2 regions of the Vibrio maritimus genome follow, and region 1 is predicted to be linked to the other one. Evidence: predicted binding sites of a transcription regulator. Region 1 holds the regulator's gene; the other holds the start of a gene.
What was found. Region 1 encodes CRP, which controls carbon source genes, mostly activating them, when cyclic AMP is high. Its sites were predicted from a motif close to TGTGANNNNNNTCACA; they were not measured.

Region 1 (5,483 bases):
TCAACAAACTCAATGGATCTCGGGTAACTGGGTGGCAGGTCTCGGTGATGCGTTTCAGTCACTGTCGCCATACGACAATAACATCATCTGGGAAGGTCAATCGGCGACACCTGAGCAGGTAGAGCAGGCGGTATCTTCTGCTCGTAAAGCGTTTGTTGAGTGGAAAAAAAGACCGTTCGCTGAGCGTGAGGCTATTGTGCTGGCGTTTGCCGACAAGGTTAAAGAGCGTAGTGAAGAGATCGCCATTGCGATTGCCAAAGAAACCGGTAAGCCGCTGTGGGAAACGCGCACTGAAGCGGGTGCAATGGCCGGTAAGATTGCCATTTCGATTCGTGCCTACCACCAACGTACTGGCGAGAGCCAACGCGAAGCTGCTGGAAACCAAATTGTCCTCCGTCACAGGCCCCTTGGTGTTATGGCAGTGTTTGGCCCTTATAACTTCCCTGGTCACTTACCGAATGGTCATATCGTACCGGCCTTATTGGCAGGGAACACGGTAGTCTTTAAGCCTTCAGAGCAAACACCACTGGTGGGTGAAATCGCGATGAAAATTTGGGAAGAGGTGGGATTGCCTGCCGGTGTCATTAACCTGGTTCAAGGTGGTAAAGAAACCGGTATTGCTCTTGCTGATTCAAAGGGCATCGATGGCGTGTTGTTTACGGGTAGTGCCAATACAGGTCATATTCTTCATCGTCAATTTGCGGGCCAACCTGGCAAGATGCTGGCGCTTGAGATGGGTGGTAACAACCCACTTGTTGTCAGTGAAGCGTTTGGTGATGTGGATGCAGCGGTGTACACCATTTTGCAATCGGCCTACATCAGTGCTGGACAGCGTTGTACCTGCGCACGACGCCTTTATGTGCCATTTGGTGAAAAAGGTGATCAATTAGTAGAAAGCTTAGTGTCAGCCATTAAGAAGATTCGCATTGATGAGCCGTTTGCAGAGCCTGCACCATTTATGGGACCACAGATCTCAGAGCAGGCCGCAGACCATATTATTGCAGCGCAGGCTGAACTGGTGAAGCTAGGCGGTAAGAGCTTAGTCGAAGCAAAACGCTTGAATGCGGCGTTCGTGACCCCAGCACTACTAGATGCGACAGATATCGCTGAGCTTCCTGATGAAGAGTACTTTGGGCCGCTGCTACAACTGTTACGCTACGAGACCCTAGAGCAAGCGGTAGAACTGGCTAACGACACTCGATTTGGTCTATCGGCAGGTCTTATCTCAGAGCGCGATGAGGAGTGGCAATACTTCACAGACCACATCCGAGCAGGCATTGTAAACCGTAATCGTCAGCTAACCGGCGCGAGCGGTGATGCGCCGTTTGGTGGTCCGGGCGCTTCTGGCAACCTTCGCCCAAGTGCGTTCTACGCAGCGGATTACTGCGCTTACCCTATGGCATCGATGGAAGGCGATAACACCGTTCTTCCTGCGACGCTGAGCCCTGGCATTGAACTATAAGGATCTGGATATGACTGTTGACGCGTTATTTGGCCATTTGTGGCAAGACTACATTACTCGCTTATGTCCTTCAGCTCACAAGGTTCATGACTTGCTGAGAGAAGATGAGTCGCTCATCAATGACCATATTGCTCTGCGAACCTTTAATGTTGCACCGCTGGGTATCGACACGCTGGCTAAGCCGTTTCTAGACCTTGGTTACGAGGTGAGTGGCCATTACGATTTTGAATCCAAAAAGCTGACCGCGATTCACCTAGAACATAGCAATGCTTTGCTTCCTAAGGTGTTTATCAGTGAATTGCGAGTAGAAGAGTGCTCTAAATCGCTACAAGATATCGTGGCCAAGCTAGTGGCTCAGGTGGACAGCGCTAAGCTATCTTCTGCTGAGTTTTTATATGGTGGCCGCTTGTGGGATCTAAGCTATCAAGACTTCCAAACACTGGCGCAAGAAAGTGAGTACGCTTCATGGCTTGCCGCTCATGGTTATGGCGCGAATCACTTTACGGTGAGCGTGAACCAGCTTGATCGCTTTGCCGAGGTCGTTGGCGTAAACCAGCACCTTCGTGATGCAGGGTTTGCGATAAATGAATCAGGTGGTGAGGTAAAAGGCTCACCAGAGGTTCTTTTGGAGCAATCCTCGACGATGGCAGACAAAGTGTCCGTGGCATTTACTGATGGTGATCAGGTGATTCCTGGTGGATTCTATGAGTTTGCTAAGCGCTATCAGTTAGCCGATGGCAGTTACTATCAAGGCTTTGTTGCTGCTTCGGCGGACAAAATTTTTGAGAGTACGCATCAGTAGTCTCCAAAAATACCAAACCCCAAAAACAAAAAAGCCACCCGAAGGTGGCTTTTTAAATCTTGCGACGCGCTCTTAACGAGTACCGTAAACCACGATAGTCTTACCGTGTGCAGAAATTAGGTTCTGCTCTTCTAGCATCTTAAGAATACGACCTACTGTTTCACGAGAACAACCAACGATTTGGCCAATCTCTTGACGAGTGATCTTGATTTGCATGCCGTCTGGGTGAGTCATTGCATCTGGTTGTTTCGCTAGGTTTAGTAGCGTCTGTGCAATACGACCCGTTACGTCTAGGAACGCTAGGTCACCTACTTTTTGGCTAGTCACTTGTAGACGACTTGCCATCTGAGCAGATAAGCGCATTAGAATGTCTGGGTTAACTTGGATAAGCTGACGGAACTTCTTGAATGAGATTTCCGCAACTTCACAAGGTGATTTTGCTCGTACCCATGCTGTACGTTCTTGGTCTTCTTCGAACAGGCCTAGTTCACCAATGAAGTCACCTTGGTTAAGGTAAGACAAGATCATCTCTTTGCCTTCTTCATCTTTGATAAGTACCGCTACAGAACCTTTTACGATGTAGTAAAGCGTCTCTGCTTTCTCGCCCGCGTGGATAAGCGTGCTCTTCGATGGATACTTGTGAATGTGGCAGTGTGAAAGGAACCACTCTAACGTTGGGTCGGTTTGAGGTTTACCTAGAACCATATATCTTACTTCCTCTGCAGGGTATGCTTGCTGCTTTCCATATTTGTTAGCAAGCCCGTTTGTTAAGACTTACTAGCATAAAAGCACTTTGAAGATGGCGCAAGCGATCTTCTGTTTCAAAGAAATAGTATCCTTTTTTGCGCCACTTTTCTTGATTTTAATCGTGTCATAAGCCCATTTATCTATACAAAACTGTGCACATGATCACGGTATAAAAAATCATCGAGATTCGGCTCACAAAACCTAACCTATTTTGCCAGTTTCTATGAGCTGTTGAAGTATTGGCCTGACGATTAATTCCATCGCAAAACTCATCTTACCCCCAGGGACCACTATGGTGTTGTGGCGAGACATAAATGAGCCATCAATCATAGCGAGCAGGTAAGGGAAGTCGACATTCTTGATACCACGTAGGCGAATCACCACAAAGCTCTCATCCAAGCTCGGAATGCCTTTGGCGTTGAGCGGGTTGGAGGTATCGACGGTGGGTACACGCTGGAAGTTGATGTGAGTACGCGAAAACTGTGGCGTGATATAGCTTAAGTAGTCATCCATTGAACGAACAATCGAATCGGTGACCGCTTCTCTTGAGTGACCGCGATCGCGGGTATCTCGCACGAACTTTTGAATCCACTCAAGGTTAACGATAGGCACCATGCCAATCAGCAAGTCAACGTGCTGAGCGGCATTCACATCACCGTCGACGACGCCGCCATGCAGGCCTTCGTAAAATAGTACATCGCTATTTTCTGGCAGGTCTTGCCACGGGGTAAAGGTGCCTGGCATTTGGTTGTAGGGTACGGCTTCATCAAAGGTATGCAGGTAGCGGCGAAACTGCCCCGTACCATTTTGCCCATAGTTGCGAAAAAACTCTTCTAGGGCTGGGAAATCGTTGGCTTGAGGACCAAAGTAACTGATGTGTTTGCCTTGCTCTTTTGCCTTGCGGATCTCGATATCCATCTCTGGACGCGTAAAACGGTGAAAACTGTCACCTTCAATAAACGCAGGCTTGATGCTCATCATGTTGAACATCTTGCGGAATGCTTCTGACGTTGTTGTCGTTCCAGCTCCAGAGGAGCCCGTTACAGCAATGATCGGGTGTTTTGCTGACATAACACTTCCTGTGTATTTGTAATTGTCGTTATAAATTTGCTAACTCACATAAGGAGTTAGACCTTATGGGCCAATTTCAGTTCAATAGCCTTTCAATATAGCAGCTACTTACGTCGCTACCGAAAAATTACAGCGCGCGACGAGATTTAATGTCGACGGTCTCGTGCAGCTCAGAGAACACGATGACGGCTTCACCGCTCTCGAGTTGGCTGCGAACATGGCGAACCTTGTCGTCTAGCGACACCTCCGACTCACCATAGTCGGTGCCCTCGCGCAGCACGAACTCTTTAATAAGGTTATCCAGCGTATCTGCGTCAATTTGTTGCCATGGGATGATCATAAATACCTCTCAATTCTATGACCGCAGGATTATACCACTGCTGATTCACAAATGGTGTGGTTGCTCTTTTTGGCTAATCAATCAGATGCTGGTAGTAACTTGGCAGGGTCTCTTCTAGCCAAAAACGCGGGCGCCTGAGACTGCCAGTCATAAAACCGACATGACCACCTCGCTCAAGCAATTGGTAGTCGATATGGTTGGGAAGTGTAAAGGTTGGAATGACCTCGTGTGTCATAAAGGGGTCATCCTTGGCATGAATAAACTGGGTCGGTACCGTGATTTCTCGTAGGCGAGGTAGACCAGAGCAGCGCTGATAATAGTCATCGGCACCTTTGAATCCATGCAGAGGTGCAGTGATCAAATCATCGAACTCGTAGAGTTTTTTCATGTTCTTGATGCGCTCTTCGGTCAGCCCGAGAACTTCACTCAGTAGATGAAGTTTGTTAAGCGCATTCTTTTTCATTGAGCTGAGCAGGTAAGAGCGATAGACCTTAGAGAAGCCTTGTTCTATACGTCTCGCGCACGCTGCGAGGTCGAGCGGGGCAGAGATGACGGTCGCACCATTCAGCTTAGTATCATTACCATAGTGAGCAAGATAGTTGGTGAGCATATTGCCGCCAAGGGAAACGCCTATGGCAACCTTTTTACTATTTGGGTAACGATGATCCAAAAGCTCAATGAACTGTCTTGCGTCACCAATCTCACCGGAATGATAAGCCCTGGCAAGTCGATTCGGATTCGGCCCACAGCCGCGAAAGTGCATCATGACGGACAGCCAGCCCTGCTTAGCAAAGGCGTGCATCAGTCCATTGGCATAGGGGCTGTAAAAGCAGCCTTCTAAGCCATGGAATAGAATAAACACAGGCTTGCCTTGGGCACTTTTTCCATGGGGATCTTCACTCCATGCCAACTCGACAAAATCCCCATCTGGGGTGTCGAGCGTTTCCCAAATTGGCTCAAACAAAGCTTTGCGGCGCACAAAGCGTGGGATAAGCGTTTGGATGTGTGGATTGGCTAGCCCTTTGGCGGCGATAAAGTGTTTGCTGCTCATAACGTAAATT
Region 2 (5,483 bases), 850 kb from region 1:
TGTACGATGCTATCGCACTGTCCTTGGTCACAACCATATCCAATGTTGTATCTTGCACCATCTGGCTCGATATGGACTTCATTATCCTCAAGACCTACAGCTTTGTGGTTTACACCCGGCCACAGTTTTCCATTCACTATCTGTTCGTCACTGACAATCCAGTTAAAAGCATGGTCGTAAAAGTACTCAGGCTCACCAATACCTCTCGAAGCGAAATAGATGATGGTCAACTCGTCATTAGTCCAGTTACATGATACGTGGATATCCATTTGAGGATGCTCGCCCTTGTATCGACAAACCGAATCTAGCGCCTCGACTGTCATCCCGAATCGAGCAGAGACCTCTTCGTACCAAGCGATTGGAAGTCTATCTGGTATCAAATCTCCAGGCAGATGACCAGGCTCTCCAGCATCAGGGTGCGGACGTTCAGGAATTAAGTCGCTAGGAAGGTGAGTGGGTGGAAGCGATTGGGGCAGCTCGTTATCGGAGCTATCATCTGATGAGTTGCAACCGAATAGCAACACGAGGCTAGCTAGTGGAATTAGATATTTCATACGCACCCTTGGTTTGATTTTAGTTGACGTATTTATATCAATCCGATTGTAAGTCGCCTATTTATCACTTCTTATAGCAATTATAAGGTTGGCTAATCAGCGCAAATTAGAGCCGATGGTGACCAATCATCTTTTTTAGAACCTCATCGTCAAACCAACCTGTGTTTGAAATTGATTCATCCATTTGGTCTTAAACCCGATAAAACAACTTTGATCGTCAGTGGGTAAGTTACAGATCGATATGGAGTCACTGCTTACCACTGTACCTTGCCATCTAATCTGGCCGTTGAGCGCGAAGTTTTTCGTTATGTGATACTCCATGCCACCAAAGATACTGGCAGCAAACCCAGTATGAGAGTTTGTCCACTCTCCGGAAGTATGTGACGCCCCAAGTCCTGCTCCAATATAGCCGGAGGTTTTGTCGGTCCAAGCATATTCAGCGCTACTTTGAAATTGTAAGTATTGAATACTTGAATCAAGATTTAAGGTATCGAGTGAAGAGTCTTGCTTGGAGTAGTAGACGCCCATCCGACCATTGCGAAATGGGAATTCGACAGCAAGTGCTGCATTAGCGGATGGAGAAATATCATAGCTTTTTCCTTCTCCGTCCTTGGCTGCACCGCCAAGCGTATAACCGACAAACGGTGTAACAATGACGTTGCTTTGCGCCGAAAGACAGAACATTGCAGCAAAAGAACCTATCACGATTGGCGTTAGTTTCATCCTAATTTCCCCCAAGCCAAAGCTCGAAAATTACATTAGTTGTACTAGCATTAATTATAGTGTGACACTAACACCATAATTTTGAAGCGGTTATTTGTATAGTAGCAGTACATGTCACAATGGTAATGAAAAGTTACATCTGGAGGAGTTATGGAATACGACCTAAAAGTAGCATTGACGATTGTCACAATTGCGTTTAGCGCTATTATCGCTTTTGGCGTTATCGCGATCGGCGCTTAACGAGCAGCCCTAGCGCGGCATATTATGGCGAACTCAGGTATAGTCACTAACCGCCAGACTGTGCTCGATTACGAACAGTTTGGTAAATACCTTGACGGCAAAACCGCGCTCGTCGCGCAAGGTGGAGGACAAAGAGGTATCTTCACATCCGGTGTATTGGATGCCTTCTTAATGTCCAACTTTGATCCCTTTGATGAATTTTATGGGACATCTGCAGGTGCACTAAATATCTGTGCTTTTCTATCTCGCCAAGCCGAGCTGGGTAAATCTTTCATTCTCGACTTAACCACTGATCCCGAGTTTTTTCACCTCTTCAGCTTTATTCGCCGCAAGCAGTACCTCAATTTGAAGTGGGCTCTCGATAAAATCTGCGACTATCCCTATAAGTTAGACGTAGATATGGGCAGACGGGTGATCGGCCATAGGCGTGCATTTGCTGCTACGACCGACATTGCGACCCTTAAAGATCACTATTTACCTATGCTGCAAGAGGACTGGTATCAAGTCTTGATGGCGACCAGTGCGATCCCTACCTTATTTGAAGGCTCTGTGTCGCACCTAGGGCGCGAGTTTATTGATGGCGGCGTTTCTGCGTCCATTCCTGTGCAAGAAGCATGGAGACAGGAGTGTCGCAGTATCATTGTGATACGTACCGAGCAATACGTATCAGAAGACCCTTTATCAGCAGAAGATGCACCAATCGTTACCGAGTCACCCACTTGGTTTAGAGGCTCGTTGAATAACCTTCAGCTCCAATGGCAGGAAAAAGTCGATCAGTGGTCTAGTAACTGGGGGGCTTTTTTTGAGGGTCAGCGACTCAAGGCAAATGCCATCAAACAAGCCGATCACCTTAAACTCATTAATGGTGGACGTTGGTTATTTGGAGCCGGGGACATATATCGACTCAGTCACCTGTTTGGAGACCGTTTTGATTCAGGTTTGGCGGATATGCTTATGGTGCATTATCAGACCTACTCACTGACCAGCGAGTTTCTCAAGACCCCTCCTGACGACTGCTTTATATGGCAAATTGCACCAGATGAACCACTTAAAACCTCATCCTTATTGAGTGATGTCGATGATATTTTGCATGACTATCAAGTGGGTCTGGATGCCGGATATCGATTTGTTGAAAGCTATAATCTCGCCAAACAACATAAGAAGATAAACTGTGCCAATAACGATCTCTGGCGTCCTAATCAAGCAAGTTAACCTCACCATCCTCACTTATTAATAATAGCTAAATAAGTTGCCATTTCGGTAACAAGGCGTTAAACAATGTTGGTTGAATTGTGAGCGAAACCTTACTGTGTCTGTGATGTAAGCCACAGGCGTAACTTGACGTGCCCCCCAAAGATCCATCTATATGCGTGATATTTGTCACGGCAATCCTATAAACTGCTTCACAATTACTTCGCAAAGTAAAAAAATTAATAGGTTGTTGTTTTTTGGAGTTCAAAATGTACATGGCTCAACCCGGGCACATTGATCATATTAAGCAGATCAATGCTGGTCGCGTGTATAAACTGATAGACCAATTTGGGCCTATTTCGCGTATCGACCTATCTAAACTCAGTAGTCTAGCACCGGCTAGTATCACCAAGATTACGCGAGAACTCATCGAAGCACATTTGATCCACGAAACAACGGTTCAAGAGGCGACTAGTCGTGGTCGACCTGCCGTTGGCTTGCAAACCAATAACCAAGGTTGGCAATTTCTCTCCATGCGTCTCGGAAGAGGCTATCTAGCTATTGCACTGCACGAACTGGGTGGTGATGTTCTTATCGACACCAAAATCGAAGTCCACGAAGTGGACCAAGATGACGTGATGGCTCGATTGCTTTATGAGATTGAAGAGTTTTTTGAAAGCTATAGCGAGCAGCTTGACCGTGTCACCAGCATCGCACTAACCCTGCCAGGGTTGGTGAATTCTGATCAAGGTGTTGTGTTGCAAATGCCGCATTACAATGTGAAGAATCTAAATGTTGCTGAAGAAATCTTTAAGGTGACCGGGTTACCGGTATTTGTGGCCAACGATACTCGTGCTTGGGCATTGGCAGAAAACCTTTTCGGTCACTCTCAAGACTGTGACAACTCTGTACTTATTTCCATTCACCACGGTCTAGGTGCAGGCATCATTCTTGATGGTCGTGTTTTGCAAGGCCGACATGGCAACATCGGTGAGTTGGGTCATATTCAGATAAACCGCCAGGGTGAAGATTGCCACTGTGGCAATAAGGGTTGTCTTGAGACTGTCGCAAGCTCACAAGCTATTCGTGATGAGGTCACAAAGCGCTTGGCTCGCGGAGAGGCCTCAATTCTGTCAGAGTATGAGGACATCTCTGTCGAAGCAATTTGCGAAGCCGCTGTTAAAGGGGATGCGCTTGCTATCAACGTCATTGAAAAGCTAGGCGAGCATCTTGGTAGCGCGATCGCTATCGTCATCAATTTATTTAACCCAGAAAAGGTGTTGATCGGTGGTGTGATAAACCAAGCGAAAGACATTCTCTACCCGGCAATAGAGCGCTGTATTTCTGAACAGAGCCTTCCTGTCTACACGGAAGATCTTCAGTTGGTCGAGTCTCGTTTCTACAAACAAGCAACTATGCCCGGTGCTGCTTTGGTTAAACAAGCGCTTTATGATGGGCTTCTATTAATGAAAGTCATTGAAGGATAACGCTTTTCACACTCTTTGCTGACGGTCATACTTTTGTTGTGAAAGTCAGTAAACTTCTTGTGCTTCCTGCCGATAACATGAGATAAGAAATCAGTTATTGTTTATGCCAAGGAAGCCTAATGTCGAGCGTATTGAGTTCTGTCGACCAACGTACCCAACTTGTGGGTGAAAATAGACTTGAGCTGTTAATGTTTACCCTTAACAGCCGACAGACCTTTGCTATTAATGTCTTTAAGGTCAAAGAGGTACTTAAGCTGCCACCTTTGACACAACTTCCTGGCTCACATCCTAGCATTCGCGGTGTTGCTTCATTACGTGGAGAATCACTGCCAGTCATCGACCTTCGACGTGCAATTGGATTTCCAACATTGAACGAAGAAGGCGATCAAAATCTTATCGTTACGGAATACAACCGCTCGGTTCAAGGGTTCTTGGTTGGTGAAGTAAAGAACATTGTTAATACTGCTTGGACAGAAATTCAGCCTCCTCCTAGAACTGTTGGGCGAGCCAACTATCTCACGGCAATCACTAAGGTTGAAGAAAATGATGCCGTCAGCCTAGTTGAAATCATCGATGTTGAAAAAGTGTTAGCAGAGATCATCGATTACGATATCGCTATCTCAGAAGAAACCTTAGACCGTTCATTACTCCCTCACCTGCAAGGTAAGAAGATCCTCATCGTAGACGACTCGTCTACCGCTCGTCATCAGGTGAAAGCAACGCTCGCTCAGCTAGGGGTTGAAATCATTGAATGTTTCGATGGTGCGATGGCTTATAACCTTCTAAAGCAATGGTGCGACGAAGGCATTGATGTTTGCAGCGAACTCTTGATGATGATTACTGACGCTGAAATGCCAGAGATGGACGGCTATAAGCTGACTCACGAGGTTCGAAGCGACCCTCGAATGAAAGATCTGTATATCACTCTCAACACCTCATTAAGTGGTAGCTTCAACGATGCTATGGTTGAGAAGGTGGGCTGTGACCGCTTTATCTCCAAGTTCCAGCCAGATTTGTTGGTCGATGTGGTTCAAGAGCGTATTCGACGAGATTTGTAATTAATTTGTGCTGTTAAATAAATTACACCATACGTTAAAAAATAGGCTATAATTTGGACGTATCTATAGGCTTGACCCTATAGAAGATAAAAATATTTTACTACCGACTAAAGGTTGTTCCATCAGAATGATTTGGTTAACTTCTAAGGTATTGATGACCTTAAGTTTACTCATCTATAAGGAATGGAAGAAAAGACGTACGGAAGCGGCAGTAGAAGCGGATCTATGAT

Region 2: the regulator CRP is predicted to act here: its motif matches at 2,887-2,902, upstream of LY387_RS05310 (ROK family protein).

What each region holds. Positions count from the first base shown of each region.
Region 1 covers NZ_CP090438.1:292,391-297,873, forward strand. Annotated here, with positions in the region: gene astD (succinylglutamate-semialdehyde dehydrogenase) at 1-1,462, shown strand, start outside; gene LY387_RS01330 (DUF1338 domain-containing protein) at 1,473-2,264, shown strand; gene crp (cAMP-activated global transcriptional regulator CRP) at 2,337-2,969, opposite strand; gene LY387_RS01340 (phosphoribulokinase) at 3,213-4,082, opposite strand; gene LY387_RS01345 (YheU family protein) at 4,210-4,422, opposite strand; gene LY387_RS01350 (hydrolase) at 4,496-5,473, opposite strand; gene LY387_RS01355 (PLP-dependent aminotransferase family protein) at 5,470-5,483, opposite strand, start outside.
Region 2 covers NZ_CP090438.1:1,139,319-1,144,801, forward strand. Annotated here, with positions in the region: gene LY387_RS05290 (hypothetical protein) at 1-554, opposite strand, end outside; gene LY387_RS05295 (outer membrane protein) at 690-1,277, opposite strand; gene LY387_RS05300 (YnhF family membrane protein) at 1,428-1,517, shown strand; gene LY387_RS05305 (patatin-like phospholipase family protein) at 1,542-2,729, shown strand; gene LY387_RS05310 (ROK family protein) at 2,978-4,195, shown strand; gene LY387_RS05315 (chemotaxis protein CheV) at 4,315-5,253, shown strand.